4 regions of the Paenibacillus sp. Marseille-Q7038 genome follow, and region 1 is predicted to be linked to each of the others. Evidence: riboswitches for the same ligand, from Rfam matches in the RefSeq annotation. Region 1 holds a riboswitch; each other region holds the start of a gene.
What was found. Region 1 has a riboswitch for cyclic di-AMP ahead of ACWPWY_RS01000 (hypothetical protein). Riboswitches for the same ligand answer to the same signal wherever they lie in the genome.
Positions count from the first base shown of each region.

Region 2: another riboswitch for cyclic di-AMP. It lies ahead of ACWPWY_RS18980 (ubiquitin-like domain-containing protein); the one in region 1 lies ahead of ACWPWY_RS01000 (hypothetical protein).
Region 3: another riboswitch for cyclic di-AMP. It lies ahead of ACWPWY_RS12350 (C40 family peptidase); the one in region 1 lies ahead of ACWPWY_RS01000 (hypothetical protein).
Region 4: another riboswitch for cyclic di-AMP. It lies ahead of ACWPWY_RS18615 (C40 family peptidase); the one in region 1 lies ahead of ACWPWY_RS01000 (hypothetical protein).

Region 1 covers NZ_CBCOOM010000001.1:201,127-203,328, forward strand. Annotated here, with positions in the region: gene ACWPWY_RS00995 (glutathione peroxidase) at 1-244, opposite strand, end outside; cyclic di-AMP (ydaO/yuaA leader) riboswitch at 610-828, shown strand; cyclic di-AMP (ydaO/yuaA leader) riboswitch at 921-1,091, shown strand; gene ACWPWY_RS01000 (hypothetical protein) at 1,237-1,650, shown strand; gene ACWPWY_RS01005 (HAD family hydrolase) at 1,851-2,202, shown strand, end outside.
Region 2 covers NZ_CBCOOM010000002.1:377,719-379,920, reverse strand. Annotated here, with positions in the region: gene ACWPWY_RS18985 (TatD family hydrolase) at 1-146, shown strand, start outside; cyclic di-AMP (ydaO/yuaA leader) riboswitch at 336-551, shown strand; gene ACWPWY_RS18980 (ubiquitin-like domain-containing protein) at 823-2,031, shown strand; gene rnmV (ribonuclease M5) at 2,198-2,202, shown strand, end outside.
Region 3 covers NZ_CBCOOM010000001.1:2,589,201-2,591,402, forward strand. Annotated here, with positions in the region: gene modB (molybdate ABC transporter permease subunit) at 1-451, shown strand, start outside; cyclic di-AMP (ydaO/yuaA leader) riboswitch at 811-944, shown strand; gene ACWPWY_RS12350 (C40 family peptidase) at 949-1,809, shown strand; gene ACWPWY_RS12355 (cell wall hydrolase) at 2,179-2,202, opposite strand, start outside.
Region 4 covers NZ_CBCOOM010000002.1:301,831-304,032, reverse strand. Annotated here, with positions in the region: gene ACWPWY_RS18620 (GNAT family N-acetyltransferase) at 1-410, opposite strand, end outside; gene ACWPWY_RS18615 (C40 family peptidase) at 577-1,044, opposite strand; cyclic di-AMP (ydaO/yuaA leader) riboswitch at 1,049-1,188, opposite strand; gene ACWPWY_RS18610 (hypothetical protein) at 1,429-2,202, opposite strand, start outside.

The DNA of each region.
Region 1 (2,202 bases):
GACAAAATTCAGCGATGTCATCGCTTGTCCCTGGCTCTTGATGAGCGAATTGATTACTTGGAAAACCGAGCACTTCAAAAGACTGTTGATTGAATTTGTCATAGAGTTCTTGCAGTCCTTTGAATTGTGGTGATAGTCCACATTTGCTGGCGGTATTAACGATAAGCATAGCTTTACCTTTGTAAGCTGACATGTTAAGCTCTTGACCTTTCAGGGTGCTGACATTGAAATCATATATGGACATAGATTGACCCACCGCCTCGTCTTTTTCTTCTCATTATAAGAGAATGGATAAGGGTTTTACAATATTTTCTACAATTAAATTTTAAACAATTAATATAGGAAGTTAAACAATACGCAGGAAGTTTATATCTTGTCTTCTCTAGGTTTAATGAAAGTGTGTGAAATACAGAGATACGAAGAGATTAGAGGAAATGGAAGCTTTATTGTTTCGTGTTTTGAGTGAATTAAGGGGATTATGGCTTAATATTGGCTGAAGTGAACTTTTGAGTACCTTTACACCATTTCGCTTCGGGTGTATGATTCATATCGTAAATCTTGAGCGCAAAGAAAGACGAGTTACATTTTATAAAACAATAGAAATTCTCATTACTATGCTTGCTGAATTTTCGTCTGATTTATTCAAACGAAAAACGGGGGAACCAATGATAGCAGGGCTGATTGAATCGGTGTGAGAACTGATTCAGGAACTTTGTTGGGGTGAATCTTTTGAAGTGGAATGGCATTTGCCATTCGGTGGATAAGGAAGGGCGGCTCTCACCGTCCGAATCCGACAGCTAACCTCGTAAGCTAATAATTTGAGAGAGGAATGATGAATCTTGTGATCGTTTATCGACCGCAGGGGCGCTAACCCTCTGTGGTTTTTTATTGTTTTCTACGCTGAATTTTTAGATTCATCTATTTATTTTTCGGTGGATCTTTTATAAAAACGGGGGAACCAAACGGGAATGAACATTCGAAAGATTGTTTATTCCAAGGGGTGAATTTCCGGGTCGTCAGACCGGGAATAGGGCAACTCTCTCTTGTCCGAATCCGGCAGCTAACCTCGTAAGCGTATATAGGGAGAGGCAGCAGAACCGTGAGCACCCGAGAGGGTAATCAGGAATTTTCGTGATTCCTTATATTCCTATTCGGGTGGGAGAGCGCCGGCATGCCTTCATGATGTAAATGGTGTTCTTTTTTTGTTGTCTTTTCAATCATAGGGAGGCTTACACAATGAATAATGAAATCATTCTGGTTACTGCACCTAATGAAGCAGCTCGAAATTTTATTCGGTTATTAATGTACAAAAAGCTATCCTTTGCTGTTCTCACGAATAGCGCACAGGAAGAAAAACAGGTTAGACGACTTGGAGTGCAGCATATTATCCGAATGGATACTGCTTTTGCTCATAAATGGGCGTTGCCTAATGCAACAGTAGGGCGGATATTTTTGTTTGAAAACAGCATGAATTTAACCTGTCGCTTTCTACAAATATGCAGACCATGGACTCAAAAACCGATAACGATCATTACTCAACAGAATCATCCTCGCGGTGTATACCGGGGGATGGGAGCGAATCATATCGTTTTCACAATCAAGGGTGAAGTCGGGTTCTTGTTGAACGAAGAGCGAGCTGCTGTTAATTAGAATGTTTTTCGATTGAAATGATAAATGTAAAAGTTATTTTGCATCTATGATGTAGTAGGGTGGGCATCCCTGCTATGATTGCGGAACAAATCTTGCATTGCTATAATGGTCAAATAAGATGCACATAGTGTGAGACTCATGATCATCATGGGTCTTTTTTATATGGAAGATCATTGTAACTTGAAAGGTTGAGGCAGTAGATGGGAATGTGGTCTGACGTGAAGTGGCTTTTTTTTGATGTAGGGGACACGCTTGTCGATGAATGGATACCCGTGGACCATATTATGAATCAGTTTGTAGAGCGTGCTGCAGATCGAGGTTATTCAATAACGATTGAGGATGTTAGGGGGAAGTTTATCGAAAGTTACTCTACATTTATTGATTCCCCTATGCAGTATGCCATCTCTCGGTTGATTGCGAAGGAAGAGGATCGGGCTTATATTCGGCCTAAGTTGAAATTCCGTAAAGAACTTGAAGTCCCTTATCCAGAAGCTAAAAAAATTCTAGCTCAGCTCGGAGAACATTACCAAATTGGCATTATTGCGAATCAGA
Region 2 (2,202 bases), on a different contig from region 1:
TTACACCACATCCGTATCGCGGAAAGCGAAATGAAACGGCACATGTAGCGCTCGTGGCAGAAGCTGCAGCAGCATTAAAGGGGGTATCTGTAGAGGAAATCGGGCAGATTACGACCCGAAATGCACTGGAACTATTTGGAATATAGTTCATATATGGAGCAAAATAGATGAAATAGTGAGTAAACAAGAGCGATTCACCTTTTTGGAAGGTTTTTCACGTGTTTATTACAAACTTTTAACCATTTATTTAGAAAAACGTAGTTGAATACGGCTTTACAACATGCATATAAACAGGATATCATCGTTTCAGTGAAATGTTGAAAAATTCACTTCGTGTGTTATTCTCGCTGAATTCTTCGAAAACCGAAGAACGGGGGAACCAATAAGGTGGTCTTACAAGCATATCGCTATACACTTTAGACCATCATATTTGATTCATTTTGAGTCTTGGGGTGAAGGAAAAGGCACTAGCCATGAGCTAATGACCTGATCCAGGGCGACTCTTGCGTCCCAATCCGACAGCTAACTCCGTAAGCGTATAAAGAGGTAAACTCGCGTATGATGTTTCCGGTTATTCTTGTGAACTTACCCGGAAGCCATGAGAGAGCTCCTCAAAAACTCTCTACTGGCTTTTTTGTTTTAGAAGAATAAAAGTTACAACCTCGTCATACTGTTGGTTAACAGGAGGAAACATCATGCCGCGAAGAGTGGCACATGGTGCAGAAACAGAGTGATCTGATTCTGTATACAAATGTAATAGTCGCGTCAAAATACTATCATGCATTACTCTTGACGGCGGGGCTACGAAGGAGGACGGAGTAAGTGGGAAATTTCCAACCAGAGGAGACCCATGAGTCACCATCATCCAGCAAGTCTTACGCGTTGCGATGGAAGCATGAGAATCTGCGTCAAATGATACTAGTCGCAATCTTCTCAATCGCACTGTTAGTTATGGTCTCTCTTATTGTTTACAGTCAGGGAGGTAAAGAAATTTCACTAGTCGTGGATGGCAAGGTCCAAACGCTGGAAACTCGTGAGGGTATGCTTAATGAAATGCTGGATGAGCATGCAATCACAGTAAGCCCCCATGATGAGATTTCGATGCCGCTGAATGGAGCAATCAAAGATGGAGATCAAGTTACCATTAAACGAGCTGTTGCAGTGAACGTAACAGCGGATGGAAAAACGGAACAAATTTATACGACAAAGGATACAGTCCAAGAAGCGCTTGCAAATGAGGGCGTGAAGGTATCAGAAGATGATAAAGTATATCCTTCTGTGGACACCGCGGTGAAAGCAGATCTTAATATTAAAATTGTCCGGGTAGCAAAACAAACGGCAAAACAAGAAGTTGCGATTCCTTATAAAGTAATCAAAACTGCTGACCCTAGCTTGTACAAAGGGGATAACCGCGTAATACAAAATGGGCAAGAAGGTGTGATGGTTCAAACCATCGAGAAAGTGTTCCAGGACGGCGAGTTGGTATCCAAGAAAATGACGGATAAGACAGTTGCGAAGAACCGAGTCGATAAAGTCATTGCTGTCGGATCCAAGAAAAAGCCAGAGCCTAAACCTGAACCTGAACCTGAACCCGAGACACTTGTGGCGGCAGCAAGTACACCTAATACAAGTAACAAATCTTTATCGGATAAAGTGAAGAAGGTATCTTCCTCTTCTTCAACCAGTGATACAATAACGAAAGACGGTGTGTCTTTCAAAGCAAAAAAAGTACTTAATAATGTGTCTATGACAGCCTATTCTTCGGAAGAAGAAGGTATAGGAACGAAAACAGCGTCCGGTACTCGTGTACAGGAAGGACGTACAATTGCTGTAGATCCAAATGTGATTCCACTTGGATGGTGGGTATACATTGAAGGCGTCGGCTTCCGCCGTGCTGAAGATACGGGCGGAGCTATTAAAGGAAATAAAATAGACGTGTATTATGACAGTCTGGATCAAGCCTTGACTTTTGGCCGTAAAAAGGGAAAAACCGTGTATGTTATCGGTCCTGTGAAGCCGGAACTGAACTAAAATATAATTTACAATGCATCGCTAATGCTATAGTATTAACAACATGATTCGGTGATGCTATATAAGGTAAACGAAAGTTTAGACCACAGGTCTATCGTTTGCCTCTTACATGCAGAAGAGGAAATTTTCCTCTTCTCTTTTTGTTTAGAAAGGAAGTCAAGCGGTCATGAT
Region 3 (2,202 bases), 2.4 Mb from region 1:
AAACAGCTTTGTTGGTTCACTAATAGAGCGTATTTTTGAAGCTCCACTTCTATTCACATGGTGGGCAGCCGTTATCGCTTCGATTGTTGTCTCATTCCCTCTGGTCTATCAGACGATGAAAGTTGGATTTTCGTCCGTGGACCAAGAGCTTGAAGCAGCTGGACGCTCCATCGGTGCAAATGAATGGCAAGTCTTTCGCTATATTACACTTCCTCTTGTATGGCCTTCTCTTATGACCGCTTATATACTTGGATTTGCCCGTTCGCTGGGAGAGTTTGGGGCTACACTTATGATTGCAGGTAATATACCAGGTAAAACGCAGACTGTACCCACTGCTATATATATCGCTGTAGACAGCGGTAATACAACCATGGCTTGGGTGTGGACGATCTCTATTATTGTCATTTCATTCCTCCTTTTACTAATAACAGGACGTAATAAATCGACATAATTTGATAACATCTTTGTAATGATCACCCCAACAACCCGTTATTTCTAAAATAACGGGTTGTTTTTTTGTTATATTTTTACCAAAGAACTAGAAAATTAAGGGTTTTATATGAAATAATAGATAAATATTTTGTAATAAAAACAGGAAAATTAATAATTTAGGTTACAATATTGTAACCTAAATAGGTGTTTCAACTCTTCGATTTGGTGATAAATTAACCCTTTTAAATGAATTTAACCTCTCTATATAAGTATATAATTAAGATCTTTGCCAAGTTTTAGTGTATGAAAAGCGAAACTATGGTTACAGTTTTGTAACATTCAATGCTTTTTTTATTATATATTAGTTACAGTTGATTAATATTAATAAAGCCGAATCTACTAGATAGTACGGGGGACGATTTACATACTTGGGGTGAATGGATGATGAAGATCCTAGAGTACCTTCTACTCAAACCCGTCAACTAACCTCGGAGGCTAACGGAGGAATAAATAATAATGATGAAATTTGGTAAATGTATGTTGTTAACTACTCTGCTTGGAGCAGGCTTAGTACTCGGAAATTCGCAAGTAGATGCTTCTTCTTCAGGTTCAAATAGTGTAAATGTACAGCTTAATGATAGTCTTGTTAATTTTGAGGATGCTTCTCCTTTTCTAGATAATAACGATAGAACGCAAGTTCCATTACGTAAACTTGCAGAAGAAATGAATTATACCGTAAGTTCTTCTAAATCAGGTTCAACTACAACGGTTACTATTAAAAAAAATGGAACTACAATTAAAATTAAAACAGGTTCCACAACAGCAACAGTCAACGGAAAAAGTGTAAGTCTTGATACACAAGTGTTTATTCGCTCTAGCCGTACATACGTTCCACTTCGTTTTATATCCGAAGCAATGGGTAATGACGTGGTTTGGAAAAAGAGCTATTCCCTTGCCATGGTAAATACAACAGGTAAAACGTATAGCCCGATTCTCGTAGGAAATGATCATGTAAAAGGAACAAGTATTGTCCAAGAAGCCACAAAATATATAGGTACACCTTATGTATATGGCGGTTCTACTCCAAGTGGATTTGACTGCTCTGGTTTTGTGAAATATGTTTTTGAGAAACACAATGTATCTCTTCCGCGTACAGCTGCTTCCATGTATAAAACAGGAACTTCTGTATCAAAAAGTAATTTGAAGCAAGGCGACCTTGTTTTCTTTAATACAACAGGTTCATCTGTCTCTCATGTCGGCATTTACGTTGGAAACAATAGTTTCATTTCTGCCACTACTTCCAGTGGTATTAAAATCGACAGCTTGAGTAACACTTACTGGGGTCCTAAATATGTAGGAGCAAAAAGTGTACTCTAATATTATAGATTAGTATTAAAAGAAGACATTCACTCCGCGTTTTGGAGATGAATGTCTTCTTTTGTCTTAGAAGTTTCTTACTTGACATCGAGTTGTACCGCGCTTTCGTTGCCAGCACATTGATGATGAAGTTATATTGTTCCTTCGGGTGTAAGTAATGTCCTACAGTGCCGCATAAGGGCTCAGAACCGGGGTTTGTTGTTATCTAATCATCCACGAACACTACATCTTATTATAATCCGCTATATACAGCCCAAAAAAAGGTACAGCCCCTCAACTGTTTTTGAGGAGCCGTACCTTTTCTTTATGAGGGGACTTATTCAGTGACCTCTTGTAAGAAATCATCTTATTGATTCTATAATTTAATTCCTAATTTGTGAAAACATGATTCCC
Region 4 (2,202 bases), on a different contig from region 1:
GCTTTTTCATACGCTCGAATGGCCCGTGTATTCCAGGTCAGCACTTCCAAATCAATGACATGACGTGGATTTCTTTTTTGTGCCTCATGTATAACAGAAGATACAAAGGCTGGACCGTATCCGTTGCCACACAAAGAGGGTCTCATACCGAAACCGAGCCGAGTGACTCCTTCCATAGGAAAAAGTTGAGCAAAACCACATAGTGCAGGTAACTCTTGATCCCTTACTATAGATAAATATTGCTGTGCTCTTAGCACGGGGTCTCCAAACTCAATCTCTAAAGCTTTCATCTGATCCCAAGGCAGCCAGCCATATATATTATAAGGAGGTTCGTACTGCCAGGTACTAATCTCCGCCGCTTGCTCTTCGGTCATAGGCATGACTCGGAAAATAGGGTTTATCGGTGTCATAGGATCACTCCTTCACCTAGAATTTGTCTTCCCTAACACTCTACAGGCTAGGAGAGAGGCAAGGCAAGCACTTTGGAGTATGAGATAAATAAAAAAACTCGAACCTGATTACTTTTTGTGAAAAAAGTAGTCAAGGCCGAGTTCTTAGGGTAATAATATAGAAATATTAGTCAATAGTAGCTGTTTCAAACTGTTCTGTACTCATAATTCGTTTTGCGCCTACATAACGCTTTGCATAGTAATTTTCGTCAAGTTTACTGATGGTCACACCTTTAGAAGAAGAAGCATGTGCAAACTTACCATCTCCAACAAAAATACCTACGTGGGATACCCCTTTACCGCTGGTATTAAAGAATACAAGATCGCCAGTTCTAATATCAGAACGAGAGACTTCTTTACCCATGTTGAATTGTGAACCGGATTGTCTTGGCAATTCGATCCCAAGCTTCTCGAATACATACATCGTGAAACCAGAACAATCAAAACCACTAAGTGTAGTTCCACCGTATTTATAATCTGTTCCCTGAACGCTTTCAATTACCTTGTCCATCTTGGAATCAGCAAATGCACTCCCTGTTCCAATGGATAATGCGATCGCTAGGCTTAGCGCTGCAGCAGTTAATGTCTTTTTCAAAAAAAATAACTCCTTCCAATGCCTGCGAGGTTAGCTTAAGGATTCGGTAGAAGGTTCCCCTATGACCACTCTGTTGCGAGATCAATTCACCCGTAATATGGTTCCCCCGCTTCCCAGGTACCAGGAATTTGGCGTATCTGATGATATGTACCTGTGAAGACGTATGTATTCCCAATTCATAAAACAATCAAATGACTATGTAAGTTAAAAGCTTGACTAATTTAGTTACAATAGATTACAAAGTTGTCACAACATGTTCTGGGCTTATTGTAACAGAATATGTGTAAATTTGGCAATCGTTTTCAGGGAAAAACACAAAAAAGCCTGACTCATTCGATAATGAGCTAGGCTTATCTTTTTGTAGGAAGCAATATAATGCTAACTTTAAGAGTTATCAGAGCTGCTTTTTGAATACCAGAGACTGAAGTGAGAGCTGATTTTCCATACATTCATAATGGATCGAATGAGATGATAGGATTGCTGTAGAACCAGAGCTAGAAGTCCTGTCCAAATGAATGAAACGGCTGTGAATGAACCAAATATCGCAAGGGTAATGAAACCGAGCAAAAGGGAGACCAAGGCTACTGGAACGGCATACCGGATACAGATCCATATAGACACCGATCCGCTGCGTTTCCCAATAACTCCAATCTGACAGTAAAGCAGCAGCTGCTTTACTGCATAGCCGTAGATCATCCATAAGAGAAGGTAAGGAATGATTTTGGTAAGAACAGACAAATTATAAATAGCTGTAATAAGGTTCGGAAGAATAACAGGAACAATCCAGTAAGCAGGGATGAGTAATAGTATGACCTCTATAAAATAGAGGAGAGATGTTTTTTTCCAGTGTTGCTTAATGCCTTGAAAGAAAGCCAGACCTTTTGCTGCATTCGCTTGTTGATGCAGACTGTGAAGTAATCCCGCCCGAATGAGCGGGGTCATTAGCATTCGAATGAGGAACATAAGGACGAGCAGCCAGGCGTACTGATGAACGAGCGGGCTTACCGATAAACTAAGCTGACCTTCCATCCAAAACAGCACCTTACTGAGCTCGTGAGGCGGAGGATCCGGATAGCGCATCAACAGAGGCACCACAGCAGAAGAAACAATCTTATAAAGAAACATTCCCCAGACCAGTTGGTATATAAAAAGAAACAA